DNA from 2 places in the Lactococcus muris genome. Region 1 is predicted to be linked to the other one. Evidence: predicted binding sites of a transcription regulator. Region 1 holds the regulator's gene; the other holds the start of a gene.
The links. The regulator CtsR, encoded in region 1, represses protease genes until heat stress. The targets are predictions, from matches to a motif close to TTGGTCAAAAAAGGTCAAANA.
Positions count from the first base shown of each region.

Region 1 (15,251 bases):
AGCGATATCGTCTACACGATCATCGTCTTCACCATAACGTGGGAAGTCACCTTCAACTTCGTAATCGTAGATATAGCCGTTTTCATCACGAATTGTTTTAACTTTAGCATATTTGATGGCTGAAAGTGAGTCAACCGTATTGGCGAAACCACAGATACCGAAGCCCATGTTGGCACGAACGCGTGTTGGCAAGAAGGCCATTTGCACTGCTTCATAGTTGTACTTATCCGTCATATAGTGAATGATGTTCATTGCATCCACATAAGTATCTGTCAACCAAGTCAATGATTTGTCAAAGTTTTCCATAACTGTATCGTAGTCAAGGACTTCGTCAGTGACAGGTTCAATGTCGAATACTTTGTAGTCTTTATGAACGTCATCATAACCACCGTTCAAACCAGTAAGCATTGCTTTCAGAACGTTGACACGCGCACCAAAGTATTGGAGGTTGTGACGTTCGTTTTCATTTTCTGGATCAAGTGGTGATACACAGCATGAGATACAAGACATTTCGCCGTAGCCTTCTTTAGCCATTGTTTCAACACCTTCATATTGGATAGAAGAGTGTTTATGAGACATTGACATTGCATAGCGTTTGAAGGCATGTGGTAACTTATCAGACCAAAGAACAGTCAAGTTTGGTTCTGGAGCGTTACCGATAGTATCCAATGTGTTAAGGAAACGGTAGTCCATTTTTGTAACACGGTGACGACCGTCGTTACCCATACCAGCCATAGATGTTGTGATGAATGTTGGGTCACCAGAGTATAGCTCATCATAGGCAGCAGCACGCGCAAACTTCATTGTACGGAGTTTCAATACGAAATCATCAACGAATTCTTGAATTTCTTTTTCAGTGAATGTACCCCGTTCAAGGTCACGTTCAGCAAAGATATCAAGAACGATTGGCACACGACCAAGTGAAGTTGCAGCACCATTGATTACACGACATACAGCCATGTAAGCAATATTGATCCATTGGATAGCTTCTTTCGTGTTCAAAGCTGGACGGCGAACATCAAGCCCATAAAGATCACCAAACTTAGCCACTTGGTCAAGTGCTTGGTATTGCATGTTGATTTCTTCTTTAAGACGAATGTTTTCATCGTTGATTTCAGTGATTGCATCCCACTCGCGTGCTTTTTCTTTCATCAGATAGTCTGCACCATAAAGCGCAAGGCGTGCGTAAACACCAATGATACGTCCACGTGAGTAAGCATCTGGCAAACCAGTTACTGTATGTGCGTGACGCGCTTTACGAATAGCTGATGTATAAGCGCGGAAGATACCATCATTTACAGAAGTCATTGTTGTATCCAAAATATCATGCAATTCAGGATCAACACTGAGTCCATGTTCTGTCAAGATTTTTTCTGCTACACGAAGACCACCTTTTGGCATGAAGTTCAGACGGAAAAGTTCGCTGTTTTGCATACCATAAATTAATTCAAGGTCTTTATTTTCAGGGTCTACATAACCTGCAGGGATTTTGTGAATAGAAGAAACACGGTCTGTATCAAATGGGAAGCCTACTTCTTCATAATGCGCTTTTGTAGTCTCAATGATGTCTTTTACTTTAAGCGTACGTTCTGTTGGGCCTTCAAGGAAACTCTCGTCTCCATCGTAAGGTTTATAGTTGGCTTGAACAAAGCGTGTTACGCTCGCTTTATCACGCCAGTCTGTTCCTTTAAAACCTTCCCAGGCTTGCTCAAAGATTTCTTTAGTTTCTGTTTTCATATCGAAAATCTCCTTTGGTCTTTCTGTTTCAGATTACTCTTTCATTATATCATACAGTTCACTAAATTCAAGCGATATACGCGGATGATTGCACTTTCTTTACTAGTACAGTTTTATTTTTGTGACAATCTGTTATAGTTTTTATATGAAAAAAATTCATTTTATCATATAAAGTTACCAATATACAAAAAGCCAAGCCTGAGGCTTGACTCTTTTACTTGATAGAAACGCTTCACTTCTAAGATTAGTTTGTTTCAATCAAACCGATATTTCCATCTGTACGACGGTAAACTACACTTGTACTGTCTGTATCAGCATCTGTAAAGATATAGAAATCGTGTCCTAACATATCCATTTGCAAAACTGCTTCCTCTGAGTCCATAGGCTTGAGAGAAACATGCTTTGTGCGGACAATTTTTACTTGTTCTTCGTTCACTTCTTCAACTTCTTCAAGTGGAGCAAACTCATCACCAAAGGCTTGACCTGTAGGAACATTGATTTTAGACTTGCGGTTCACACGTGTCTTGTACTTACGAATTTGACGTTCTAATTTTTCCTCAACAAAGTCAATAGCTGCATACATATCAGTTGCTGTATCTTCTGCACGCAGAGTTACATTTTTAGCTGGAACTGTAACTTCTGCTTTGTAACGTTTATCTGAGTATACTTTGAGGTTTACATAGGCTGTCACTTCATGACCATCGTTGAAATATTTTTCAAGCTTTCCAACCTTATCTTCAACATATGAGCGGATTGAATCTGTTAATTCAAAATTTTCACCACGGATATTATATTTGATCATAGAGTTTACCTTAACGGCTCTTTTGGTGAATCTTCACTGTTTTTGCATCTGCGGGACAGTCAAGTCTTAAGAACCGTCCTTTCTTTATTTCTAATTTAATTATAATATATAATCGCTTTCAAGTCAATCGATAACATGTATTCTAATTTTTTTATTAGAAGAACCTATAGACACTGTATTCCCTGGCTGAATATCTCCGGTCAGTAATTGTTCACTCAGGAGATCTTCAACTTCTCGTTGGAGCGCTTTACGCAGTGGGCGTGCACCATACTCAGGGTCAAAACCTTTGTCTGCGATGACTTTTAAGGCAGATGGTGTAAACCTCACTTTAATATCTTGCTCTTTTAAGCGCGAAACAAGCGACTTACTCATGATTTTCACAACTTGTTCAATTTCTTTTTCCGTGAGGGAATGGAAGACAATTGTTTCATCTATGCGATTAAGGAATTCAGGGCGGTAGTGTTTCTTTAATTCTTCCATAATCCTAGCCTTCATAGCTGTATAATCTTTTGCGATTGCTTTTGCACCAAAACCAACTGTTTTATCATCCCGAAGCGCTGTCGCTCCAAGGTTGGAGGTCATGATGATAATTGTATTACGAAAATCAACCTTGCGCCCCTTGGTATCTGTAACAAAACCATCATCCAAAATTTGTAGCATAATGTTGAAAATATCTGGATGGGCTTTTTCAATTTCATCAAGTAAGATAACCGAGTAAGGTTTATTACGCACCTGCTCTGTGAGCTGACCCCCTTCATCATATCCCACATATCCCGGAGGAGCGCCAATCAAACGTGAAGTGGAAAACTTTTCCATAAATTCGCTCATGTCTACACGAATCATGTTTTCTTCACTGCCAAAGACGCTCTCAGCCAAGGCCTTGACAAGCTCTGTCTTACCGACACCTGTAGGACCGAGGAACATAAATGACCCTAGAGGGCGTCTCGTATCAGCAACTCCTGAACGTGCCCGCCGAATTGCGCGAGACACCGCTGTTATGGCTTCTTCTTGTCCAACAACCCGCTTGTGTAACTCTTTTTCAAGATTAATCAAGCGCTCACTTTCTGTTTTCGTCATTTGTTGTAGAGGAATCCCTGTAAGATTTGAAACAACAGCATAAACGTCGCTTTCTTGAACGAGGGGAATATCTTCTTCAGATAACGGAAAATTATCAATCTTACGGACTAATTTCTGAGTGTTTTTTTCAATTTTTTGTGCTTCGAGGATATCAAGAGACACAACCGCAGCTTGTAACTTCCTTTCTTCTTCTTTCAGCTCTGCTTTTAATTCATCCAATTTACTATGGTTTGTCTTACGCGTTATCTTGACTTTTGCCGCCGCTTCATCAAGAAGATCAATGGCCTTGTCTGGCAAACGGCGACTTGGCATGTATCGGTTACTCAGACTTACTGCCCGCTCTAAGGCTCCATCCTCAAACTTGACTGTATGATAAACTTCAAATTTTTCTTTCAGCCCCTGTAAAATGGCAATGGTCTCGTCTTCTGACGGTTCTTCGACATTTATACGCGCAAAGCGGCGCTCCAGAGCTTCGTCCTTTTCGATATATTTCTGGTATTCCTGATAAGTCGTTGCTCCAATAAGCTGAAATTCTCCACGCGCGAGTGCGGGCTTCAAAATATTTGAAGCATCATTTACAGAGTCCATTCCTCCACCAGCTCCGATGATCGTATGGAGTTCATCAATAAACACAATAACATTTTTATCATGGGTTACTTCATCCACAATAGCTGTTAAACGATCCTCAAATTCACCGCGGAACTTCGTACCAGCAACAACCATGGCCATATTTAAAGCCATGATGCGGCTGCCCCGGAGATCAGCAGGCACATCTCCCTGCACCACACGTGTTGCAAAGCCTTCAATAATCGCAGATTTACCTACACCAGGCTCTCCGACTAAGACAGGATTATTTTTAGTACGGCGACTCAAAATATGGATAAGGCGTTCCACTTCACGCGTTCTTCCTATCATTGGATCAAGCCTGCCTTCACGAGCAGCTTTGGTTAAATCTGTGGATACCGTGTCCAATGTGGGCGTTGTCGTGGTTTCTGAAACTTTCCCTGAGAGATTTCTCTTTGAGGCCGGTGTTACAGCTTTCCGACGTTCTGGAACACGTAAATATGCTTTTTGTTCCAGTTTTTTTCGAAGATTTGCAGTATTGATATTCTGCTCCCGTAAAAGTTGTGCCGCAAAGCTCGCTTCGTTAGCCAATACCATGTACAACAGATGTTCCGTTCCCACACGATTTTTATCGTTGTTTTGTGCTAAAACTTTTGCTTGCTCAATAATATTTTCTACTCTTGGGCTAAATTTTATTTCTGATTTTTTTGTTTTGACTTGACTTGAAAAGTCCTCAATGTCGATTAACATCTCTTCTAAATCAAGTTGCTCAGAATTTAATAGGGTAAATGCCAATGAAGAGGGAACTTCAGCCAATGCTGCCAAGAGGTGCGAACTTTCCACCCAGGCATAGTTAAACTTATAGGCATAGTCAATAGACTTCTGAAGTACACGCATGACTTGCGGTGTAAATTCCTTTTCATTAAATTTCATCATCTCGATCCAATCTCTGTAGTATTTTTATCATCATTTTTGCTCTGCAACTGTTAGAAATATCACTATCAACCAGAAGCAACAGGAGAAGATTGCCTTCTCGTTCAGTCAAAATATTTTCATCAAATAAAAGTTGCAAAACATCTTGAGCCATGCTCTCTGTCAAACTTTCTGGCAACTTCTGAATCAAATCAAGCAGAAACTCGTGTTTTGCTGAATAATGATATTTGAATATTTTTATATAACCGCCGCCACCCCGTTTTGACTCTACATCAAAGCCTTTTGACGGTGTGAAGCGTGTTTTAATAACATAGTTAATTTGCGAAGGCACCACATCAAATTGGTTGGCTAAATCTGCACGCTTAATCTCAATCTCACGTGCTTCTTCCAACAGCTTTCGCAAATAAGCTTCGATAATATCTGAAGTATTTTGAGCAGACATAGAACCTCCAATCTTTGACCTTTATTGACTATTATATCGAATTTTTTACTTTTTTACCAAAAATAGTGGTTGGAGCTTCCTTAATAAATAAAAGTATCCTCGAAGGACTGATGAAAAAGTCGAGAAAATCATCTTTCTCGACTTTTTATACAAAATACAAGCAGCACTTACTTATCTTTAAACGGCTTATTTCATTTAAGAAAATATGTCAAATATTTTTCAGCGCCCATCCTATAGAGATAAGTTTTTATTTTACATCCACAATCTTGACTTCGATTTCACCCATAGGTAATGGAATGTTTACAACATCACCTACTTTACGACCAATCAAAGCCTGAGCGATTGGTGACTCATTCGAGATTTTTCCTGCAAACGGGTCTGCTTCAGCAGTACCAACGATTTGATATTCTTCTTCCTCGTCATCACCTACTTCTTGGAAAACTACAGCCTTACCAAGTGCAACTTCATTCTTATCGATATTGGCGTTGTCCACGATTTCAGCGTAACGAATCATTGTTTCCACTGTAGAAATGCGTCCCTCAATAAAAGCTTGCTCATCTTTTGCTGCTTCATATTCTGAATTTTCTGAGAGATCTCCGTAGCTGCGGGCGACTTTGATGCGCTCAACAACTTCTGGACGTTTTACCAATTTAAGGTTATCTAATTCTTGTTCTAGTTTTTCCAGACCTTCTTTGGTCATAGGGAAAGTTTTTTCTACCATTTTTTTATCCTTTTTTAAGTTAATTAATTACCTGCTGCAATCGCGTCATTGACATACTTTTGAACATTTATATTTTGCTCTTCAAGTGTCTGGGCAAAATAAATCTTCCCTTCTGTATCTGCAACAAAGTAGAGATAGTTATTCGCAGTCGGATTTAATACCGCTTTGATTGCCGACAAACTTGGACTGACGATTGGTCCTGGACCAAATCCAGGGTACAAGTATGTATTAAATGGCGAATCTAGTTGTGTATTAATTGCAGCCTGCTGATCAAGTGAAGTATCCTTACCAAGTTTTCCTTCAGCGTAGAAGATACCTGTATTTGAGTCTAAGGTCATGCCCAAATCCCTGCGGTTAAAGAAGACTTGCGCCACATTGCGACGGTCATCATCACTTCTTGCTTCCTTTTCAACAATACCTGCTAAACTCAGTGTTTCATTAACTGAAAGACCTGCAGCTTCCATTTTATCGTAGAGTGGTTCAAGTTGGGTATTCATTGATGAAAGCATTGTCTGAATCAGACTTTCAACAGTTGTTTTCTTCGTATATTCATAAGTCGCTGGGAAGAGATAACCTTCGAGCTGATACTTCACGCCACTGTCTTTTGCTGGCAAGCTTGCGAGAAGTTTCGGAAACTCTTTTTTCATTTTTTCGATGAAAGCTTGATCTTGAATCACCTTCATGAAGTCTTCTTTACTAAAAGGAGTTTTCTCATCCTTGCTGTCTGAATTGACAGTAACAGCTTGGGCAATTTGCTCCAATGTATAACCTTCTGGAATCAAAATTTTACCCAGAGTTGGTTCCACAGGATGTTCCGTTCCTCCCTGTTCTAGAAGGGTCGCGATTTCAGATAAACTCATACTTGGTGCAAGATTGTAATAACCACTCTTGAAACCGCTGAAATTTTTAAACTTCGTATAATACTGGAAGATCATTCCATTTTTAATAATGCCTTCTTTTTGTAAGATGTCACCGATTTGTTTGCTGCTCGCTCCCGCTGGAATATTAACAGGCCGCTTCGTTGTTTCTGATGCATTCAGGGGTTGCACCCCTTCTTTGATAAAGTTATATCCGTAAAAGCCTGTGCCCGCAGCCGCTAGGACTAAAACTGCTACGATAATGGCAATAATCTTGCCAGAAGAAACTTTCTTCGGAGCTTTTGATTGCTTAGACTTTTTGGAAGGTCTCTCGGAATTCTCTGCTTTCGCTCGGCGACTTCTTCGCTTGCTTTGCATCTCCTCTGTAGGCGCTTCTCCTTCTGAATCTTCTGACGAAGCAGCACCTGTTCCTTTTGGATGGCCATCAGGTTCTGAATAACTTTGTCCATTTATTGACTGAAGCATCTGCGCTCGAACTGCTGCAAAGTCGGAGCTTGCCCCCGATACAGGCTTTTCAGAAGCTATACTCTCTGATGCTTCTGAAACTTTTGAGCTTTCTACCTTATCTTTTATTTCATGCACACTAAGTCCTTCAGATATTTCAGATAAAGAACCACCATATCTAGGCACCTTTACCTGTCCTTCAGACTCTGAATAGCTTTGCTTTTGCATGGACTGAAGCATCTGTGCTCGAACTGTCTCAAAGTCAGATTTTGTCCCTGATACAGTTTTGTCAGAAACTCTACTCTCAGGTGACTCTGGAGTTTTTGGAAGCTTTGGACTATCCTTTGTTTCATTAGCAGCCAATCCTTCAACCATTTCAGATGAAGAGCTACCATGCCCAGCCCCGTTGGCTTGTGTCTCAAGCTCTGGATATTCTTGCGCACGCATGGACTGAAGCATTTGTGCTCGAACCGTTGCAAAGTCAGGTTCCTCTCTAGATACAGCACTTTCAGAAACTGTATTGTCAGGTCCTTCTAAAACTTCCGAAGTTTCTCTCTTACTATTTGTTTGACGATTATCAAGTTCTTCAGTTAACTTAAATGTCGTTGGACGTTTAAAATTTGAAAAATCAGTCAGTTCTCGTCGAGAACGTCTACTATGAGATGAAGAAAGCTCTTTGTTAGATTTACGCGCATAGTTTTCAAAGGTTCCATCCGTATTCGCTCGATTTCCTTCTTCAAGTTCACGCAAGATTTTTTCTTTGAAACTCTCTCGCGAAAACTTCTCCGTGTCTTTATCTACCAAGGTTAATCCTCCTTATCACGCTTGTCCTATCAAAGAGAGGATAAAGCGCAAGTTTGTTAGGTAATATTTACAAAAGCGAGGTCAGGGACCTCACTCTTTTATATTTTAGCTCTCTTCTGAGTCACTGTCGTCGTCATCGTCGTCCTCTTCATCAAGTTCAACGTCTTCATCCACATTATCCAGTTCCACTTCTGCAAGCTCAGCATCATACGCCTGAACTTCGTCTTTTTCATCGTCTGGATTTTCATCGTCATAAGTTAGATCATCCGTCTCATTGCCTTTATCAATGTGTTCATCTTCAGGATCCACTTCATCTTCGATACCAAATGCATTGACTTTTGTTCGTTTTTTCGCTGTTTTTTCTTCTTCGTCCTCGATTTCATCAAGAGCGATTACTTCCTCATCTATTTCATCAATAGCATACCATGAGCGAAGGCCCCAAACATTATTTCCTAGTGGAATGAAACTTCCATCTGTATTCATTTCTGTATAAAAGCGTGCAATTGTGGCTTTAATTTCATCATCGGACTTCTTCAAGTAATCTTGAACTGTGTTCAAAATTTCAGCAAAAGCCATTTCTTCACCGTTCTGTTCCAAAATTGCATGAGCAACTTCAATCATTGAAAGTTCTTCAATTTTTTGTCCTTCTAATGCTTCAATTTTCAAACTTTTGTGCTCTCTTTCAGATTTTCTTTTTCTATATTATATTAAATTCGCGCCATTGTCAATATGTAAACGGATTTAACGCGGTTCATCATGTGTAGGTTTTAGTAAACATCAAAATAGCAATGAAAGTCCAGCCAAAACCGTCTCTCAGTAACTTTTAGTAATGCATCAAAACTTTGTAATCATAGTCACCAAGCTTTTCACGCCCTTTGAGTGCATCCAGTTCGATAAAGAAGGCACAGCCTACAACGATACCTCCAAGACGTTCAACCATCTCAATGGTTGCTTTTACCGTCCCACCTGTTGCCAGTAGGTCATCAACAATCAAAACACGTTGCCCTGGCTTAATAGAGTCTGCGTGCATCGTCAGAGTATCTGTCCCATATTCTTTTTCATAATCTGCTGAAATAACCTCGCGTGGTAACTTCCCTGGTTTACGAACAGGGGCAAATCCTACGCCAAGTGCAAAAGCAACTGGGCAGCCAACGATAAATCCACGTGCCTCTGGTCCAACAATCACGTCAATTTCTTTATCACGTGCATACTGCACAATTTCTGTCACTGCATAGTTGTAGGCATTGCCATCAGCCATAAGTGGTGAGATATCACGAAAAATGATACCTTCGGTTGGATAATTTTCAATCGTTGCAATGTAATCTTTAAGTTGCATCTGCATTTTCCTCTTTTAATTTTTTATAGATTTCTTTGACAGGCGATAAGGCAAAAAGCTCTTGAAATTTCACAATTTCTTGGAGTTCTTGATAAATACCACTCTCAGAGATATCCCGTTTTTCCGCTGCTTTGTTAACAGTCATCATGCCGTCTTCAATCGTCACAAAGTTCAATTCTTCAAAAATTTGAATCATTTTTACCAACAAGATTTCTGGTATTTTTAAATAATTTGCCAAGTTTTTCAACTTAAAGCGCACATCAAATTCCGGATACTGATAAATCGTTTTATAGAAACGGGCAAACTGTTCACGGGTCCCTGCTCCTGTCAAATAATAATTTTTCTTGATGTTATTTTTAAAATAAATCAATGCAAAATCCTGCTCATGTATTAATTTAGCCAAAACAGATAAAGCGAGCTTGTTTGTTGGGGCTTCCTCAATAATAAGCACTTCTTCCATTGTACCATTTTTCACTTCATTATGGACAAAACGTACTGTATTTTGAGGTAATTCAATTTGTCGGCTTCGTATATCTAAAAGCTCTATGCCATTCACTCTAGCGTCTTCGACCATAAGCTGAACCGCTGTTGTGCCGTTCCAAGTATTGCTTGATAAGCTGGCCACAAGCTCTGTATCACTTTGCTCAAACTCCAGACTTTCAGAACCATGCCCAAAATAAACAGCATCTAACATCTGTCCGTTTTGGTTTAGCTTTAGCTTCAAATGACTGTTGTCTTTACCCATGCTGCGCGCCTGCTCAACTTTATAGTTCTCAATAAGAAAATGAGGTTTTGGATTGTCCATACCATAGGGAGCGAGCTTAGACAAACTGTGAATCGTTTCTAAACTTATTTGTTCAAACTGAAGTCTCCCCTGAACGCCCAGTGTGCTCTTCTTTGACATATCAATATCATTTTCCGCAATAAAGTCAAGCATCACTTGCTTAATCGCATCAAGATTCTCTAGAGAAAAAGTCATGCCAGCTGCTTGTTTATGTCCGCCAAAAGCAATGAATAAATCCCGATGTGCATCTAAAGCTTCAAAAATATTGTAACTCTCAGTAGAGCGCGCAGAGCCTCGAAGGATACCTTCTTCTTCAGCTAAAAGAAGTACTGGTTTGTGAAATTGGTTAAGAAGACGTCCAGCAACAATGCCCAGCACACCTTTGTGCCAATCTTTATGATAAAGAATTTGTACAGGCTCGTCTGTCATCATGGTTATTGCTTGATTGAAAATAGTCTCAACAATGGCCTTACGTTCCTTGTTTTTCTCATCAATCATCTGAGCAATATCCGCTGACATTTCTTCATCCCATCCTGTCAACAATTCAATCGCTGGATTGGGATCAGCCAAGCGTCCAAGAGCGTTAAGACGAGGCGCAATTTGAAAGCCAATTGTTTCCTCATTTATCTGATCAAAATTCGTTTCTGAAAGCTTCATCAGCTCCAATAATCCCGCACGCTCTGTATTTGCTAATACCTTAAGACCTTGACTGACTAAAATTCTATTCTCATCTGTAAGACTGACCATGTCAGCAATAGTTCCTATAGCTACTAAATCCAGCATATCCGAGGGGATATAGTCTAGGAGAGCTGTCGCTATCTTAAAGGCCACACCAACACCCGCTAAATATTTGAATGGATACTCTGATTCAGGATGCTCTGGGTGTACGATAGCATAAGCGGCAGGTAATTCTTCTGGCATACTGTGGTGATCCGTCACGATGACATCTATCCCTTGACTTTGCGCATAAGAAATAGCTTCATGTCCAGCCACGCCATTATCCACAGTGATAATCAAGTCAATGCCTTCGTTTTGGATAAAATACTTATAAACATCAATGTTCGGACCATAACCATCCGTGAAGCGATTAGGTAAATAAACTTGAACTTCCGCACCTAATTCATCCAAAGCTGTCTTCATCACAGCACTGGCCGTCATGCCATCCGCATCATAATCTCCATAGACTAAGATATTCTGACCATTTTCAACGGCCTTCAGTATTCTCTTTACCGCCTTGTCCATATCATGCAATAAGAACGGATCATGCAAGTCTTGAAGGTCTGGATTCAAAAAGGATTTGACTTCCTTTTCTTCCCTTATCCCCCGTTGCCATAAGATTTGTGCTGCCAACTTGTCTAATTTATATTTCTTACTTAACTTAAGAAACTCATCCGGCAACTCCGACTCAGTGACATCCCATATATATTTTGATTTAATCAAGTTTCCTCCACTTCATCTGCAACTATTTTTTTAGAAACTTATTTGTAATTGAAAAATTTTCTGCCTACAAAGTCAACACTCCTTGGAAAAAGAGCACGTAGCTTTGCAACGACAGCAAGCTGAACAGGGAGATTTATTTCCCTTTTCCTTTTTCCAAGCGCCTTTTCAATTTTAGAAGCAACATATGCCGCACTGATTGCATTTTTGCCTACCTTTTCAAGATAAGCCCTATTGTCCTTATGAAACTTTGTCCGGACAGGCCCAGTATTAACTGTGGTAACAATCAGTTCGGGCTTTTCTAAACGTAAGGCATCTGAAAAAGCCAGAACTGCTGCTTTTGAGGCGGCGTATACCGTTGACTTAGCTGTAGGTAACTTTCCCGCCATTGAAGCAATGTTGATGACTTGTGTTTGGGGCTGCAAGTCACGTGTCAGCTTCATCAAGTCCAGCGTATTGACCTTAAACATCTCCTCAATCTGGTCATCCGAAAGATTTTCCAGTTCTTCAAATTCACCAAAACCCGCGTTATTGATAAGAATATCTACTCTTTCAGGAATTTCGGGATAAGGGAGAGAGCGGCTCATCAAGATAAGATTATCATTTTGTAAACGTTGGATAAGCTCTTGGGCAATATCTCCGCTAGCTCCAGTGATGACGATATTTCTTCTAGTCAATTTTTTCTTCATAAAAATCTTTTGCCACATAGGAATTCTCGTGAATGCCTCTTGCTTCTTGCGCAAGCTGCGCAACCAAGGGACCAACATAACGTGCACTAATGTGCGTTAATATCAAGCGATTGGCAGCTGCCTCTCTTGCAACATCAGCTGCCTGTTTTGCTGTAGAGTGTCCATGACGTCGCGCCATTTTTGACTCTTTCGCTTCATAAGTCGCCTCATGAACCAAGAGATCTGCACCAGCAGCAAGTCTCACTGCACTTGATGTACGTCGTGTGTCACCCAGTATCGTCACTACTTTTCCACGTTTATCTGCTCCGATATAATCTTCAGGTCGAAACACCTTCCCTTCGTACTCCACTGTTTCACCCTTCTTAATTTTGCCAAAGAGCGGACCAAAAGGCAAGCCGGCTGCTTTCAGTGCCTCAGCATCAAGTTCCCCTACACGGTCTTTTTCAACTACACGATAACCTAGACAAAAAATCGTATGGTCCAAGATGTCTGCATAAACTTCAAAAGTATCATCTTCAAAGATTTTCCCAGCCTCATCAAGCTCATAAAAATTAATCCTATAACCAAGACGTGTACCAGATACGCGCAAAGCGGTCATCACAAAGTCCTTCAAACCTTTTGGACCATATAAATCTAAATTCGTATGCTCCTCATCCTTACTTGAGCCTTGAAAAGAGCGGCTTGAGAGAAATCCAGGCAAACCAAAAATATGATCACCATGCAAATGAGTAATAAATATTTTTGTAATTTTCCTCGGTCTTATTGATGTTTCCAATATCTGGTGCTGCGTCGCTTCCCCACAGTCAAAAAGCCATATTTCATTTCGTTCATCCAGCATTTTCAAAGCAATAGCTTGAGTTTTTCTGGTTCTTGAAGGTTGACCTGCACCTGTCCCTAAGAATTGAATTTCCATATTTCCCTCAATCTTCTATTTGTAGTCTATGTTTTTCACTGATGTCAGCAGATAAAAAATATCTACTACCTTGAAGTTCACAGCATTCTTCTAGGGTAAAAAGAAGAACATAATGTAAAAAACATTGTGCAGTTCACAATGTTTTACAGTGCTTAACATAAAAATTTATCCGTCTGGAGGGAATCGAACCCCCATCGCAAGAACCGGAATCTTGCGTGATATCCATTACACTACAGACGGCACTGACAACTCTATCATTTTACAGGAAAAGCAAGGAAATTTCAAGTCCCTTTATCTACAAAAAATTACTCAAAATCTTTCATCACTCAACTCAATAGAGTTGCTCGTCTCAGCTCACTTCGCTATTTACTTTGTTCTTTTTGAGGCTTCTTAACCTTGAATTCTAAATCACGAAAGGAAATTTCCCCACTATAAGGTCGTCCTCTTATTCAAAAATTTCACTTAGGAAAGATTTCCCGTTTTGGGGCGAATCAACGCCAAAATAAGCTGCGACTGTCGCTCCAACATCAGCCATCGTCTTTCTTTCTCCGATATTCTTGCCATAGATGCCTGGACTGTGAATAAGTAGGGGAACACGTTCACGCGTATGATTAGAATGTCCAATCGTTGGATCATTACCATGATCTGCCATAACTATGCGTACATCTCCTTCATTTATTAAAGGAAGGAGTTCCTCAAGCCGCTTATCACTACGTTCTAAACGGTCAGAATAGCGCATCACATCTTCTGCATGTCCAGCAAGGTCGTTTCTTGGATATTCAATGCGACAAATCCATTGTCTATATCTTTAACTTCACTCATCAGGTCGTCAAACAGTATGTCTGAATCGACACCAGGAAAAAGTCAGGTACTGCTCGTTTGGATAATGTCCGCTACTTTGCCTAAAAACGAAACTGTAATTCCTTTCTTATCCAAAATGGCCGGTGTCTGCACATTTTTATCAATCCCATAACCAAGATGAACAACTTGATAACCATTATTATAAACGCATGACTCCGGTGCATCAACACCTGCGATTTCATTGTTTTTCACTTTCATTGCAGAAAGCAGATCATCAAGCGTAATCTTTTTACCACCAAAAGTAATGACGCGAAAAAGAGGATTTTAAAAAGTCTTGTCCTTACTTGCTCAAGCATAAGACTGCTATCCAAAGAGGCATTGTCTCCCCTTATTCCCCTGGTCCTCTAGAAGGCTCAACAACCTTTGGAAGCTTGTTAAGCGCATTGCCTTTTGGCTTTGGGCGTTTTGACCACCTTGGAAAACATATTTTACTCCAAAAAATACTTGTCAAACACAACTAAAAAGCTGTCAGACCGACAACTTTCTTATAGTCACTGTAACCCATTTTTAGCCATTACCCCCGAAGACTTGACTGAACCAAAATATTTTCTAAAACGCAAACATTTACAAAAAGTCTTCAAGAAAGGCAGCAATATCTTCGTAATTCTTATCTGCAACTGTATTTTTTTCATGACCGATATAAGCTGTAGCCAAGCCTAGTTTCTGGGCTGGTATGATATCATGTTCCAATAAATCTCCTACCATAAGAGTATGCTCAGGCTCAAAAGCTTCTTTTTCAAGAAGGTGACAAAAGGCTGCAGGATCTGGCTTACTAAAACCTGTTTCAGCGGAAATGTAGACTGGAAACATATTTTCAAAACCAAAACGT
Region 1 covers NZ_BAAFQO010000020.1:2,237-17,487, reverse strand. Annotated here, with positions in the region: gene pflB (formate C-acetyltransferase) at 1-1,737, opposite strand, end outside; gene hpf (ribosome hibernation-promoting factor, HPF/YfiA family) at 1,982-2,539, opposite strand; gene ACGHCK_RS10220 (ATP-dependent Clp protease ATP-binding subunit) at 2,663-5,113, opposite strand; gene ACGHCK_RS10215 (CtsR family transcriptional regulator) at 5,103-5,555, opposite strand; gene greA (transcription elongation factor GreA) at 5,803-6,276, opposite strand; gene mltG (endolytic transglycosylase MltG) at 6,300-8,402, opposite strand; gene rpoE (DNA-directed RNA polymerase subunit delta) at 8,508-9,068, opposite strand; gene ACGHCK_RS10195 (adenine phosphoribosyltransferase) at 9,226-9,738, opposite strand; gene recJ (single-stranded-DNA-specific exonuclease RecJ) at 9,728-11,962, opposite strand; gene ACGHCK_RS10185 (SDR family NAD(P)-dependent oxidoreductase) at 12,001-12,648, opposite strand; gene rnz (ribonuclease Z) at 12,629-13,561, opposite strand; tRNA gene ACGHCK_RS10175 (tRNA-Arg) at 13,730-13,801, opposite strand; partial or broken gene ACGHCK_RS10170 (phosphopentomutase) at 14,007-14,674, opposite strand; gene ACGHCK_RS10165 (HAD family hydrolase) at 14,987-15,251, opposite strand, start outside.

Region 2 (15,251 bases), on a different contig from region 1:
GAAAAGGAATAAAACCCTATTCAGTCCATTCACAAAAAAATGTCATCAAATGTAGAGTGGCATTTCTTTGTGATGACGCCACTTCAATTTATTTGCCGCTTCAGGGAACTCCTTAAAAACTCATCTTTGCCGCTTAAGGAAAATTGCTAGGGCTACACTTCCAAGACCAATAACAGAAAAAATATTCTCACTATCTCCAGTTTTTGGCAAATGTTCTTGCCGACTCGGTGCTGTCATATCTTCTGCTGTTTCTTCATCTGCACTAATATTCTGCCCTGCATCTGGTCCAACAATGTCTACACTACCATCGTTTTTATCATCTGTATCCCTTATCCAGCGTGCATAAAGTGTAGTATTCTCCATTATTGGAGTACTAAAATCAAAAGCTTCGTTCAAATTTTCATCCGTATACCAGCCCGCAAACTGATAGTTTGCCCGTATTGGATTTTCTGGCTGTGATACTGTTTTTCCATCGGCTACAAATCGACTGCCAATAACTGAACCACCCCTACTATCAAAATTCACTGTATGCATGGTTGGCAAGACGTTATCAGCATTTGCTGTCCACCGTGCAAATAGGGTCATGTGAGAAGTTACTGGCGTATTGAAATCAAATTCTTCTGTTAAATGTTCATCCGTGTACCAACCTGCAAACTGATGATTGTCTCGAGTAGGATCTTCTGGTCGTGTTAAGGTACTACCTGCTGCAACGAGTTGATTACCAATTATTGATCCACCTCTACCATCAAAGTTGACCGTATACATCGTAGGTAAAATATTATCTGGAGTCAGTCTGAATCTCGCATATAGCGTTAAATCAGAAGTAATCAGCGTGTTAAAATCAAAGGGCTGCGTAAATGTCTCATCTGTGTACCAATCAACAAAATCAGAATGTTCAAGCACTGGATCATCAGGACGACTCACTGTTGAGTTGTTGCCAACATATCGTTCAGGAATGACTGAGGTACCACCCGTGTCAAAACGAACGGTATGAACATCAGGTAATTCATTGCCTGGACCCATTGGAACCACAGTGAAATTAAAAGCCCAAATGAATCGCATATAAGCTCCACTATTAATAGTAACGTTAATACGATAATTACCAGCAACATTTACATCAACCTGACTAGTATCAACTTCAAAATCTGCTTGAGTGAGCGGATTTCCATTTGCGTCAACACCTGTAATATTCAAATCACTAGGAGTCCAGGCCTGACCAACTTCTATTCGCGTACTGCCTCCAACACGATAAGTTGGATTATTTTTATGAATTGCAGTCAAAGTTGCGTTTTGATTAACTGTAAACCTAAAAAAAGACCCTGACCTTTGCGGGATTGTCCCAGTGCTACTTTCCCAGGCGTATAAGTGTTGACGGCCTGGATTAGGATTTATATCTTGTAAAATCAATCGGGTATTAGTATTAGAGAATCCACCACTCATACCATCAGGAGCAATTTCATAAGTGCCACCATGCGCATCATCAACACTCCGAATTGAAGCATTATTTAAATTTAAGGTAGTCAGCCACTGGTTAGTACTTAGTTTTTGGGATACTGATACGTCTGGAATCTTGATGTCAGCACTAACGGTGCTCACTTGCCCAAGCAATATTGTGCTTAGCAAAAATACAGTTGCGGTATTTGACTTATGTACTATTTTTTTCATTTTTATCTCCCTTTTTAATTTATGTTGGTTTGAATTTTACCAACTCGCTTTACCCCACTTAGGGGAAAAATAACAGAACTGAAAAAGCGCCCTTCATCCAGAGCGCTTGGGAGCATGCAGAAAAGAACGGAAATTTACCGCGTGTTTATGTGCTGTGCTGTGCTGTGCTGTGCTGTGCTGTGCTGTGCTGTGCTGTGCTGTGCTGTGCTGTGCTGTGCTGTGCTGTGCTGTGCTGTCTGATTATAGAGCATGGCTTTTTCCTCGTCAAGTATTTCGTGTACATAAAGTAATACAATATACATATTATATAATGACATTGTAATCTTTTTCTTACCAATTTCCAAACGATATCGTAAAAAAGAGTGGATATGGGATGTGAGGAAGGAGGTCCCCCTTCCTTCTTAGCTTTAATAGCTGATAAACCTTCTGATTAGGCTGACCTTATATTATTGAAAAATAAATAAGGAGTGCTATAATGTTTTTGTTATGACATACGTGAGGAGAAACTAGGTGTTAAAATTAACAAAAAATGAACAGGATTATCTAAAAGCCATTTATACATTAGAAGGTTCAAGCGAGGAGCCTGTCGTAAGCATTCAGTTAATTGCAAAAAAATTGTCCGTTGCAGCTCCTAGTGCAACGGAGATGATTAAAAGATTATCTAAAAAGGGACTTGTACTTTATGAGCCTTATCATGGGGTTAATTTGTCCGAACAAGGCCATACTCAGGCTCGTTTCATTATTAAAAGTCATCGAGTCTGGGAAACCTTTTTAGTTGAACGCTTGGGCTACTCTACTGAGGAGGTTCATGAAGAAGCAGAAAATCTAGAACATGCTTCTTCTCCTAAGCTTGTGGAATATCTCTATGCTCTGCTGGATTACCCGATAACGGACCCTCACGGCTCAACTATTCCTTCCGAGCTTTTTTGGAAAAAGGATGAAGTGGAAATTCCCTTATCTCACGCTGAGGAAGACAAGAGTTACTACATCACCACATTAGACTCAGATGCTAAAGCTTTCTTTCACAAACTTAAGATAAAGATTCCGCATTTTATTCGTATCCTTGAACGTCTCCAAGACGGTTCAATTATCTTAAAAGAAGACAGCGGTCAAATATCTGTGATTCCGCAATTTTTACAAGAAAATATACTATTAATGCAAAGAACAGGACGTGTAGCTTCTTCTTTAAAAAATGAGTCCCTCTAGAAATCCCCCTGTTTTCACTCCTATATAAAAAATAAGGCTGAGCTTCTCTCAGCTTAGAAAGGAAAATATGAACAATCTTAAAAATCAGCCTCATAAGTTGATTTATCATACAAATGGCAAGTCACTTCAAGAGATTAACGGAACGGTAAAGGTACCTAAAGATGGTAAATTTTTCAGGACACTCCTTGCTTATTCCGGTCCGGGAGCTTTAGTCGCCGTGGGTTATATGGATCCGGGGAACTGGTCCACTTCGATTACAGGGGGACAAAACTTCCAATATTTGTTAATCTCGGTTATTCTAATGTCAAGCTTGATTGCTATGCTTCTTCAGTATATGTCAGCCAAGCTTGGAATTGTTAGTCAGATGGATCTTGCACAAGCTATTCGTGCACGTACCAGTAAAGTCCTAGGAATCATTCTATGGGTTCTGACAGAGCTAGCGATTATGGCAACTGATATTGCGGAAGTTATTGGAGCCGCTATTGCTCTTTACTTACTTTTTGACATTCCGCTGATACTGGCAGTATTCATCACAGTATTTGATGTTTTTCTTTTGTTGCTTTTGACAAAAGTCGGCTTTAGAAAAATCGAAGCTCTTGTGGTCTGTCTTATTCTCGTTATTTTATTTATCTTTACTTATCAGGTTGCCCTCTCTAACCCTGACTGGAAGGCACTCGTGGAAGGATTCATCCCCAGCACACAGACCTTTGCAACTTCGCCTTCAGTCGCTGGAATGACGCCTTTAACAGGGGCACTGGGTATTATCGGAGCAACTGTGATGCCCCATAATCTTTATCTTCATTCTTCTATTTCACAAAGTCGAAAAATCAATCACAGTGATGAAAAGGATATCGCCAGAGCTGTAAGATTCTCTACTTGGGATTCTAATATCCAACTTACCATGGCCTTTGTCGTTAATGCACTCCTGCTGATTATGGGGGTAGCTGTTTTTAAAACAGGTGTCATTGATGATCCATCGTTTTTTGGGCTTTATGATGCGCTTTCCACCCCCTCTCTTTTAAGCAATGGTGTACTTGCTGACGTAGCTAAAACAGGTGCACTCTCCACTCTATTTGCCGTGGCACTCTTGGCTTCTGGCCAAAATTCGACCATTACAGGGACATTGACGGGACAGATCATAATGGAAGGCTTCATTCATATGCGAATGCCGATGTGGGCGCGCCGACTCGTTACACGACTTCTTTCAGTCATCCCTGTTCTCATCTGTGTCACAATGACACGAGGCTATAGTTTAAAGGAGCAGCATGAAGCTATTAATAACTTGATGAATGACTCTCAAGTCTTTCTGGCTTTTGCTCTCCCTTTTTCAATCATTCCTCTTTTGATGTTGACAAACAGTAAAAATGAGATGGGCAAGTTTAAAAACAATTGGATTGTCCAGCTTTTTGGTTGGCTTTCTGTTCTTGCACTGACCTACCTCAACCTTATCGGTTTACCCGATCAAATTGAAAGTCTCTTTCCTAAAAATCTAGCTTATCTTGCAGACACTACAGCCATCCTCCTGATTATTTTAGTTCTAAGTTTATTAATTTGGACTGTAGTTGAACTTTATAGAGGCAACAGAAAACTCACCCTTCTTCATCAGAAACTGTCTGATTTTAAGAACAAGTGAGGGAAGCTTGGTTACTCACTAAGGAGTCTAACCTACACAAAAACTATAAAAATGGAACCGCACGGTTAAGGAGCGATTCCATTTTTTTATTTTTAATTTGAGATAACTATAGCGCTTCATGCATGCGGATAGCGCGTAATGCAGGAAGAATCCCCAACAGTGTTATGACAATCATAAAAAGAGACATCCCTATATTTCCATAAATTGCTGACAGAGATACCAGCAGGCCTGAAAGAACCGCGGCTACAGGTTGAGTCACAGAAAATGCTCCTGTATATGTTCCGACATGCTCTCCTTCCATAAGATCTGCCCTTAAAGACTGAGAAAATGGTATAAGAATCATTTCACCTAGAGTTACCACTACTGCGGCAACAACTTCCCAGATCAGGTTATCTCCCAAAAAGGCAATAATAAATCCCAGTCCCTGTATAAGAATACCTAATCCTATACCTGTACGGCGTGACCAGTTTCTCGTTAAATGATTTATCCTCCCCATGAAAAGAATGATGATCAATGTATTAATCAAAAGAAACATGGTCAACATTCTTTGGCCATAAATTTCTACTCCAAAAATTCTTGTGGACAAAAAACTATCGCTAAGATGTACGGGTAAGTAATAATCAACTTGATTAAATATCATCGAAATAAAGACCGAAGCAAAAAGGTAGTACATAAAAATATGGTCTTTTGCTACAAAAAAATATGCTTGAATAATATTGGGTGTTTTCGTCTTACTTTGTTGTTGCGAATCAAAAGATTCCTCAATCCAAAAAAAGATTACGATAAAGCTCAAAATTTCTTCAACAGTGATAGCGAGTAAAAGCCAAACCAGATAGTCTCTAAAGAACCATGCAGAAAGACCAGAACCTATCATGATTGCAAAATTAATCACCCAGTATTGGATACTATAAACTGTTCTTCGATTTTCACTGGTCGTTAAGTCAACAATCATAGCTTGGCTTGCTGTGTTAAAAAAACCAAAGCCAAAATTCTCAATTAAAAATCCAAGAAAGGTGAGCCAGGGATTAAAATAAAAACTAGAGTTAGAAAAAGTAGCTAGGGCTGCTCCTACTGCTGTAAGTGCTGTCGCGAATAACATCACTGGACGTCTTCCTTTCATATCCGTCAAATGTCCAGCATAAAGTCCCACTAAAAAAACTACAATGGAACTTATGATAAGGAGTAAACCTGTAACTCCTGCCCCCATATACTTATTGTAATAAATAGTCATTGAGCCCCCCACTGTGCTAAAGCAGAGGGTCCCTAAAAAATTCATCAGCAGACGAATCCTTATCGCCGGATGAAGTTTCCAAAATTCTTTCATATTTTCCTTTTCTCCCTTGATAAAAAGTGAACACAAAAAGACCTTCTTCTGGTTATTACAGCCGTATAGCTCAAACCTAGTCAGAAAGTCCTTGCTCTCGAAATTTACTTTTTCTTTATGAAAACCAGAGTGCAATTTCCCGCTCAGCAGATTCAGGGGAGTCTGATCCATGAACAATGTTTTCAATCGCTTTGCCTTTTTCAGGTGATTGCGCAAAGTTTCCACGAATAGTCCCAGGTTGAGCTTGTGCGGGGTTAGTCGCGCCCATCATTGCACGCCAACAAGATATAGCTTCTACACCAGATATTACGCCAACAACAAGAGGACCAGAAGTCATGTAATTACGAAGATTGGGATAAAAATCTTTATCCACCAAGGCCTCATAGTGTTTGTCTATCAGAGACTCATCTGGAGCGGTGCGTAGCTCTAATCTATCCAGCTGTAAACCGCGTTGTTCAATACGTTTCAAGACTTCACCCACCAAGCCACGTCGAACGCCGTCGGGCTTAATAATAAAGAATGTTTTTTCCATGATAGACTCCTTCTCGTATCCTATATTGACTACATTTTACCTCTAAAGACTATAAATTGTCAAGAATTATCTGGAAATTTAGGGAATAAGCTATTGCTTTGACAAGTTTTCTCAGGGAACACAACGTCAGGGAAGTCGTTCAAAAAAGTTTTTATACTATAGGGAATACTTTTTGCTGCATGAAAAAAGCCCGAAATGCTCGGACTTCTTCCTTTATTTTAATTATTGATTATTCTGAGATAGGCAAGATATCAAAGTCTACTTTATTGTCAATAAGTTTAACTAAAACTTTAGTTTTAGGTGGAATCTTGCCTGCAATGATTAATTTAGCAAGAGGATTTTCGATAACCTTCGTCAGATAACGTTTTAATGGACGTGCACCATAGGCAGGTTCATAAGCATTTTCAGCAATCCATGTTTTCACTTCTTCGCTAAGTTCAAGTTCGACGGACATGTCTTCAAGACGTTGTGTCAATTGGCTGGTCATCTTCACAATAATATTTTTGATGTTATCCAATGACAGTGGTTTAAAGAGAATAGTGTCATCAATACGGTTGAGAAATTCTGGTTTGAAGTGCATACGCAACTGCTTCATCACTTCTTCAGTTGTTTCTTCAGAGATTTCGCCTTTATCACCAACATTATCAAGCAAATATTGTGAACCAACATTTGATGTCATAATCAAGACAGTGTTCTTAAAGTCAACCAAGACACCTTTCGAATCAGTCAAACGACCATCATCCAGAACTTGCAAAAGAATATTGAAAACATCTGGATGCGCCTTCTCAATTTCATCAAGCAGGATAATCGTATAAGGATTGCGGCGAACAGCTTCAGTCAATTGTCCCCCTTCATCATGACCGACATATCCCGGAGGAGCTCCAACAAGGCGTGAAACGCTATGCTTTTCCATATACTCACTCATATCAATCCGAACCATATGTTCTTCGGAGTCGAATAGATTTTCAGCTAAAGCTTTAGCCAGTTCTGTTTTACCAACACCAGTTGGACCTAAAAAGAGGAATGAACCTAGAGGACGGTTAGGATCCTGGATTCCTGCACGCGCACGAATAATCGCATCGGACACAGCTTCTACCGCTTCATCTTGCCCAACAACACGTTGGTGCAAGGTGTCTGGCAGATGAAGCAGCTTTTCACGTTCCCCTGCCACTAGTTTCGTTACAGGAATCCCTGTCATACGACCAACCACTTCAGCAATTTGCTCTTCAGTAACAGATTCTTGTACCAGACTGAGATCATCTGATTTTGCTTTACTTTCAAGGTCTTTCAGTGATTTTTCGATTTCAGGAATTTTACCATAGCGCAATGCAGCCGCTTTTTCAAAATCGCCATCGTTTTGTGCTTCTTCAAGTTCATGACGGGCACGTTCCAGTTCATTTCTTTTTTCAGAAATATTACCGATTTCCTTCTTTTCAGCTTCCCATTGTGCCTTAAGCTGGTTGTTTTCTTCACGTAATTCAGCAATCTCTTCACGGATAATATTCAAACGTTTCTTAGAAGCATCATCATTTTCTTTTTTAAGCGCTGCTTCTTCGATTTCCAATTGCATGAGACGACGATTGGCTTGGTCGAGCTCTGTAGGTAAAGAGTTCATTTCGACACGAATAGTTGCGCTGGCTTCATCCACCAAGTCAATCGCTTTATCAGGAAGAAAACGGTCTGTAATATAGCGGTTTGAAAGCGTTGCTGCGGCAACTAAGGCATTATCATGAATGGTTACACCGTGGTGAATTTCAAAACGTTCTTTCAAACCACGAAGGATAGAAATTGTATCTTCAACTGTTGGCTCTGTAACCAAGACTTTTTGGAAACGGCGTTCCAAAGCCTTGTCAGTTTCCATATATTTCCGGTATTCATCCAAAGTTGTAGCACCGATAAGATGGAGTTCTCCCCGAGCAAGCATTGGCTTCAAAAGGTTACCAGCATCCATTGAACCTTCCGTTTTACCTGCTCCTACAATGGTGTGCAACTCGTCAATAAAGAGGATAATCTGACCGTCTGATTTTTTAACTTCATTCAGTACAGCTTTCAGACGTTCTTCAAACTCACCACGGTATTTGGCACCGGCAATAAGCGCACCCATATCAAGTGAAAAGACCGTTTTATCTTTTAGATTTTCTGGAACGTCTTTTCGTACGATACGTTGAGCAAGTCCTTCAACGATAGCTGTTTTACCAACACCAGGCTCACCGATAAGTACGGGATTGTTTTTTGTCTTGCGTGACAAGACACGAATAATATCACGAATTTCTTCGTCACGTCCGATGACGGGGTCTTGTTTGCCTGCTTTTACCTGAGCAACAAGATCAACGCCATATTTTTCAAGTGCTTTGTATGTATCTTCTGCGTTTTGATTTGTCACTTTATCACCTCCACGTAAGTTTTCAATTGCTAATTTTGTTTTTTCCTTATTAAGTCCATGGCTGACTAAATATTTTGTTAAAGGATTTTTCTTTAAGTCAAAAAGTGCTAGCAGTACAATCTCCGTTGAAAGGTACTCGTCTCCCATTTCCTTAGCAATCTTATCTGCTGCACTAAAAAGGCTAAAAAGATCTGAGCTTATGTTTTGACCATAAGTAATGTTACTTCCTTCAACAGAAGAAATTTTATCTATTTCATTTTCAATAATTTTTGTAAATTCATCAATATTGATGCCTAGATCTTTGTAAAAATTATAAGCAAAACTATTGGGTTCTACAAAGATTCGCCATAAATGTGGAATTTCGATCACTTGATGATGGCGAGTTTGCGCAATTTGTTGCGCTTCATAAAGTGATTTTTGCATACTTGTTGTCATTTTTTCGATGTCCATAATGCACCTCGATTCATTTCATATTAATATAGTAATTTTCTCATTTTTCTTACTACCTCTTAATTATACCCCTTTGGTCAGTAAAGGTCAAACATTTTGTTCGCTATTTTCTATGTAAAAATAAAAAGGATTTTTCAAGAAAACCCCTTTTTATTTTTGAAAAACACTGATGCGTTGTCCAACATAATTTTCCTCAAGAGCAATATTAATCATCGCTTTAGCGTAGTCCGCATAACTGATAATACTTTCGTCCTTGGCATTCAATGTGAGTTCTTCACCAGCAACAACATAGTCCCCTGTCTTTTCTCCCTCTGGTCGGAAGTCAATTGCTGGACTCACGTAAGTCCACTTAACATTATCTCGTTTTCTTAGTGCCGCCAAAGATTCAGCCATAGCGGCAGCCAAAGGTTTAAAAGCTTCTGGAAAGTTCTCTGACTGATAAAGTTGAAGGCTATGTTCTGGATTAAGATACAAACTTCCTGCACCACCGACAACCAGCAATCGTTTGTCTGTATTTTCCACTAAATCTGCAAGATGCTGAACCGAAGCTGTATGCTGTTCAAGACTGTCTTCAGCCCAAATACCAAAAGCATCAATAATAACATCAAAATCTTTGACATCTTCTTTAGTCAAATCAAATAAGTCTTTTTCCAGTACTGACTGAGCTGCTGTTTTGTTCTCGCTCCTGACAATAGCTGTGACATCTATTCCTCTATCTGTTGCCTCTTGTACAATTAGACGGCCAACTTTGCCATTTGCTGCAACTACTGCTAATTTCATAAATTAACCTCCACTATCATTTTCGTTGTAATTCCTTTTGTTACAAGTTAATTTTATATAAGCCTACAGAAAAAGTCAATTATTCAGTTTTTTTAAGGATTTATCGCTATACAATGCTCAATATCCCTAAGAACTTCCTGCAGACCTATCGTTTTCATTTGTTCTTCCATGGCGTTTTGAATCATGTCGAGTTTAACATCAAGAACCTGATGAATATTTTTCCCCACAGAACAATCTAAGTTAGGATGTTCATGAAAATGAAAAAGACCTTTTTGACTCACAGCCTCAACTGCTTCATAAACATCAAATAAACTTATTTCTTCGATCGGCTTTGCAATTCTTGTCCCTCCACTTCCTCGAACCACTGTTACCAGTTCTTTGGCTTTTAATTGTTGAAGTACTTTTCTGATGATGACTGGATTGACATTGATACTGCTTGCCAGAAAATCGCTGGTTATCTTGCGCTCTCCTTCATATGTATGGATACAAGCAAAAATATGAAGAGCAATGGTAAAGCGGCTTGATATTTGCATTTTTTCTCCTTAAACGCTTGACTTACTTTAAGTATAATTCTCCTCTCTGAGAATGTCAATAATAAAACAATTGCATCAATTTCCCACTCTTTAAACAAAATAAGTTATAATTAAGTTATCAGAAAAGAAAGGGGTATTAAAATGTTTTCTGAAAATTTTTCAAAAAGGCTACGTAAAAATGTCGGAATAAACGGCTTAATTTCAACACTTATTGGCTTGCTTATTCTCTTCTGGCCAGGGCGTACAGCGCAGGTAGGAACTGTTTTGATTGGAATTTCTTTTATTTTAATCGGGATTTTTTATCTTGTTTCTATTTTCTCACTGATGAATGAAAATTTTTGGTCTAGATTTGGACATTTTCTTTTAGGAACAATTTACGTGATTGCAGGACTGTTTTCATTGATTAATCTAGCAGCTGCTACAGCCACTTTATTTATTATTATCGGAATTTTAGTGGGCTTTACTTGGATAACAGAAGGCTTTGTATCTTTTAGTTATGTGCCTTATTCACCCTCTAAACCGTGGACTATTCTCTCTGGGGTTTTAAGTGTAGTTGCAGGTTTCATGCTTTTGCTTACGCCACTATGGGGTGCAATAGCACTTTGGACGCTCCTCGGTATAGTTATACTTGTCCTTGGTATCTTTAAGCTCGTTCATTACTTTACATGGTAATTATAAAAAAAGGAATCGCTAATGTTTAAGCGGTTCCTTTTTTTATGCTTTATTCTCGTCTTTTGCAGTTTATGACTCAATGCTTTTTTAAAAATCTGCTTGCTTTCTCTTACGGGTCATAAGCATTGATAGTATTCCGGTTCCGAGTAAAATAATCGCTGAAATATAGTAAGGGAAAAAGTGATTAATGTCAAACATCATCCCTGCCGCCAGCGGCCCTAAAATATTGCCAAAGCTTGTAAAGGTTGAATTCAAACCATTGATTGCTCCTTGCTGATCCCCTGCATGCTTTGAAAGATAAGTTGTTACTGCAGGTCTGAACAAATCAAAGGCAAGGAAAACAACAAAAGTTGATAAGGCAACAGTTATCCTATTTCCTGTAAAGGCGATAATAGCAATAAAGAGAGCACTTGCAAAGAAAGTCAAATGAATCAGATGCATTTCACCAATCTTTTCGACAATCCAATCAAAGAGGAAAAGTTGGAAGAAAAGAGCAAGAATACCACTGACAGTGATTATCAAAGCAATTTCACTCATTGTGAAACCGAAATTAATCGTTGCCATGATGCTATAAATCGACTCGAAAGCTTGTAATCCAAATGAGGAAATTAAAATAACAACGAAAAGCGATGTAAACATTGGATTTTTAAGAATATCCAGAAACGAAGATTGAGTTGCTTCGGGGTTAATATCCATCGTTTTCTCAGACTCTTTAAGCACAGTCATACTTAAGATAAAGCCCACAAATGCTAATAAGGCGGCCACATAAAAAGGTACCCGTATCCCGAATTTTGCTATAAATCCACCTACACCAGGACCAATAATAAATCCACCGCTAATTGCTGCTGAAACTTTCCCCATCGCCTTGGCACGCTCAGCTACTGTTGTCAAATCTGCAACATAGGCTGTCACGGAAGGCATAAGTAAGGCAGCTGCAATACCGCCTAATGCGCGTGAAATATAGAATACGGCTTTGACTTGTGCTAAGCCAAATAAAAGCTCCGAAAAGGAAAAGATAATCATCCCCAAGGCAATCAACTTTTTCCGTCCAACCTTGTCTGATAAGTAACCTGCAGCAGGTGATGCAATCAATTGAGCAATTGCAAAAATCGAAATCATCATCCCCATGGTTGTTCCTGAAAAATGCATTTGCTCTTTTAATGGTGGTAAAACAGGAATAACAAGGCCCACTCCTAAGAAGACCAGCAGTAGGTTGGAAATCGCTAGATTGATCATCCATTTTTTGTTTTTCATAAAGTTACACCCCCAATCATCCGATAAAAAGACAGATTCAAAAAATTGAAGCCGTCTTTTTAACTTATTTCATTTACTAATACTCATCTATTCTATCATATTATACAACAAAATAAAAAAGTATCGCATTTGTCATTCTGGTGTTTTGGCTAAAATGTCAGACTTTTACTTATGAGGAAAATACTTCTGGGAATAAATAACTTAAAACATCCATTGTAACGCGCCTCCCTTTCCCCTTAAGCGGGTATAAATGAAACAACATTGCTGGGTTAAAGTTCGCCTCAATGATGCTGTAATCAGATGCAGACTCATCTGTGAGCGACTCAATTAAAATATCGATTCCTGTAATATTCACTTGCAATACTCGGGCAGCTTGTTCAGCAATCGTTTTGTAAGCTTCGGGCATTTCATCAGTCATATCAATTGAATCACCACCAGTAGAGATATTTGAATTTTCTCGAAGATTTACTCTCACTCCTTTTTCAGGTATACTTTGCTCTGTATAGCCTTGCACCTCAAGCATTAGTTTTTCTGTTTCAGTGATTTGTATTTTTTCCAGAGGGTAGCGATGATCAATTCCTCGTAAAGGATTTTCATTTTTTGATTCTACCAGTTGCGCAATAGTCGATAAGCCATCACCGATAACATGTGCTGCATCTCGTCGAAGAACAGCTCTTGTTTTACCGTCAAGCACAAAGAAACGATATTCCGTTCCAGTCACAAATGTTTCAACAATAACTTCCTTATCTTCATGAAAAGCAATATCTAGCGCTTTTCTAAATTGTGCTTCCGTTGCTGGTTGCTTAAATATAGAAATGCCCAAGCCATAGTTTGTTGATTTTGGCTTAATGACGATAGCCTTGTCTTTAAAAAGCGGATAAGCTGCCAAGGCCGTTGAATGTTCCCTAAACTCATGTCCTTTAGGCGTTTTCAGATGTGCACGATCCAGTAACTTTTTCGTTACCACCTTATTTTCCATGATGGCATAGGCTACCATAGAGTCCTTGGAAGTCATATTTCCTTTTTCAACAATCTCTGTATGTGACTTGTATGTGAGAGAAACCATCTGATCTTGAGCGTCTAAGACTTCTACTTTTAGTCCTTTCTGAATCGCATCAAACAATAAGTTTTGAGTAGAGAGCTCTAAGTCAGTGAACCCTGCCAGCTGAAAGGGATGTTGATAGGTCTTCTTGCGATAATCCCTTGCTAATTCTAAGGCAAAATTTGCGTTTTCTTGATAAGCCAACTCCATTTGACCTGCTATTGTCATTTCTGGCTTTTCCAACATCTGAGCGAATTTGTCGATAATAATCTGATCTTCTTGTGAAAGATTGAGTGCTTGTGCAAAATGACGCATTTGTGAGAAAAACTGTTGTCCTTCTTCATAATAGCCTGTCTTTTCTAAGGGATGTTCCAAGGCAACGGTATCATTTATTTCATAACCCCGTCTCTGACTTACATCTGTACAATCTTCCTCGTCCATATAAATAAGATAAAGAACAAAGAGATGAATAAAACGGCTTGTATCCTCATCCATTGCTATACGGGCAAATGGATTCAGGTCAAAGTTCCGAAACTCTACATATTGAATTCCACTTTCCATAAGCTCTTCTGCACGTGTTCCACCACGTAAACGTACAGCAGAATAAAACTCTTTCATCTCTGACAATGAACCTGACTCAACGTAAGTCGACAGGTCATTATAGTACTTCTCCAAGCTCTGATAGCTGACAAAAATCTCCTGAGCATTGCGATAACCAAACTTTGAGTTTCTGATAGACCGCACAGGCTGATGAGGCACTTCTGCCTCATCGGTGAAAAATCCAAAATCTGCGCGTGGAGAAGCACCCAGACAATAAGTAATAATCCACATGTAACGCAAATATTGTCGAGCGAGTTTCATATATACTTCCGTCTTGAACTCTTGAAAGTCTCCGCTTCCCTGCTGCTCCCACATCGCTTGAAGCAGGACATCCGCAAATTCAAAATTATAATGGATACCAGATACCATCTGTTTACGTTTACTATACTTTGAGGCTAGGCCCTGACGATAAGCCACATCCTTTTCTTTTTCAAGCTCAGCCAATCTGATGTCATCTTCATTTTTTGGAAGTGCGGGAGGCATAGATTGCACCCAAAGTAGCTCCTCCTCTTCAAGAGAACGGATGATGACATCATGAAGGGCTTCCATGAATTGTAAGGCTTGCTTTGGATGACCAAAAACTGGAGTAATAGCTTCAATCTGTGTTTCTGAAAAATCAGTTTGAATATAGGGATGAAAGCTGCGTGCTCCTAAACACTTAGGATGAGACAAGGTACTCAGCTCTCCCGTTGAATCTATACGATGCCCTTCTCTTTCTAGGCCAAAATGTGCTTGAAAGAGATAAGGTCTTACTTTTGTACTTGATAATATTTTACGATAAGAAATAGCCATTTTTATTTCCATAGTTTCTATATTTTATTTTTAATATATTTATTAAAGTATTCATTGTTATTATACCATATTACTCCTCGTCACTGACCGAAATAAAATTGGTTTTTTATTTATTGTCCATTGTCTAGCGATACACTTTTCAGATAAATTTGTGTTGCTTGTGATTTAAATGCAGGTTTCAGCAGATTATTATTCTTTTCTCGTTCATTACTTACTTGGCCATACTTTAAATTCCTAAACATAAAAAGCTAATGAATTTCTAAATTTTGTTAAAATAAAAATAGACAGAAAGGAAGGATTTGTAGAAATCCATTAATATAAAAAATGAATAAAAAATTAGTTTTAGGTCTAGCCTTATTTTCTCTCACTTCTTTTGGGGTTTTGA
Region 2 covers NZ_BAAFQO010000014.1:41,217-56,467, forward strand. Annotated here, with positions in the region: gene ACGHCK_RS08930 (InlB B-repeat-containing protein) at 121-1,623, opposite strand; gene ACGHCK_RS08935 (adenine methyltransferase) at 1,800-1,967, opposite strand; gene ACGHCK_RS08940 (metal-dependent transcriptional regulator) at 2,176-2,871, shown strand; gene ACGHCK_RS08945 (Nramp family divalent metal transporter) at 2,939-4,504, shown strand; gene ACGHCK_RS08950 (MDR family MFS transporter) at 4,611-5,828, opposite strand; gene ndk (nucleoside-diphosphate kinase) at 5,944-6,360, opposite strand; gene clpB (ATP-dependent chaperone ClpB) at 6,590-9,193, opposite strand; gene ACGHCK_RS08965 (NAD(P)-dependent oxidoreductase) at 9,344-9,973, opposite strand; gene ACGHCK_RS08970 (Rrf2 family transcriptional regulator) at 10,066-10,506, opposite strand; gene ACGHCK_RS08975 (HdeD family acid-resistance protein) at 10,648-11,178, shown strand; gene ACGHCK_RS08980 (MFS transporter) at 11,266-12,432, opposite strand; gene gshAB (bifunctional glutamate--cysteine ligase GshA/glutathione synthetase GshB) at 12,602-14,866, opposite strand; gene ACGHCK_RS08990 (transporter substrate-binding domain-containing protein) at 15,191-15,251, shown strand, end outside.
Region 2: clpB (ATP-dependent chaperone ClpB) is a predicted target of CtsR. The motif match lies at 9,267-9,287, and genes of this name have one in related genera.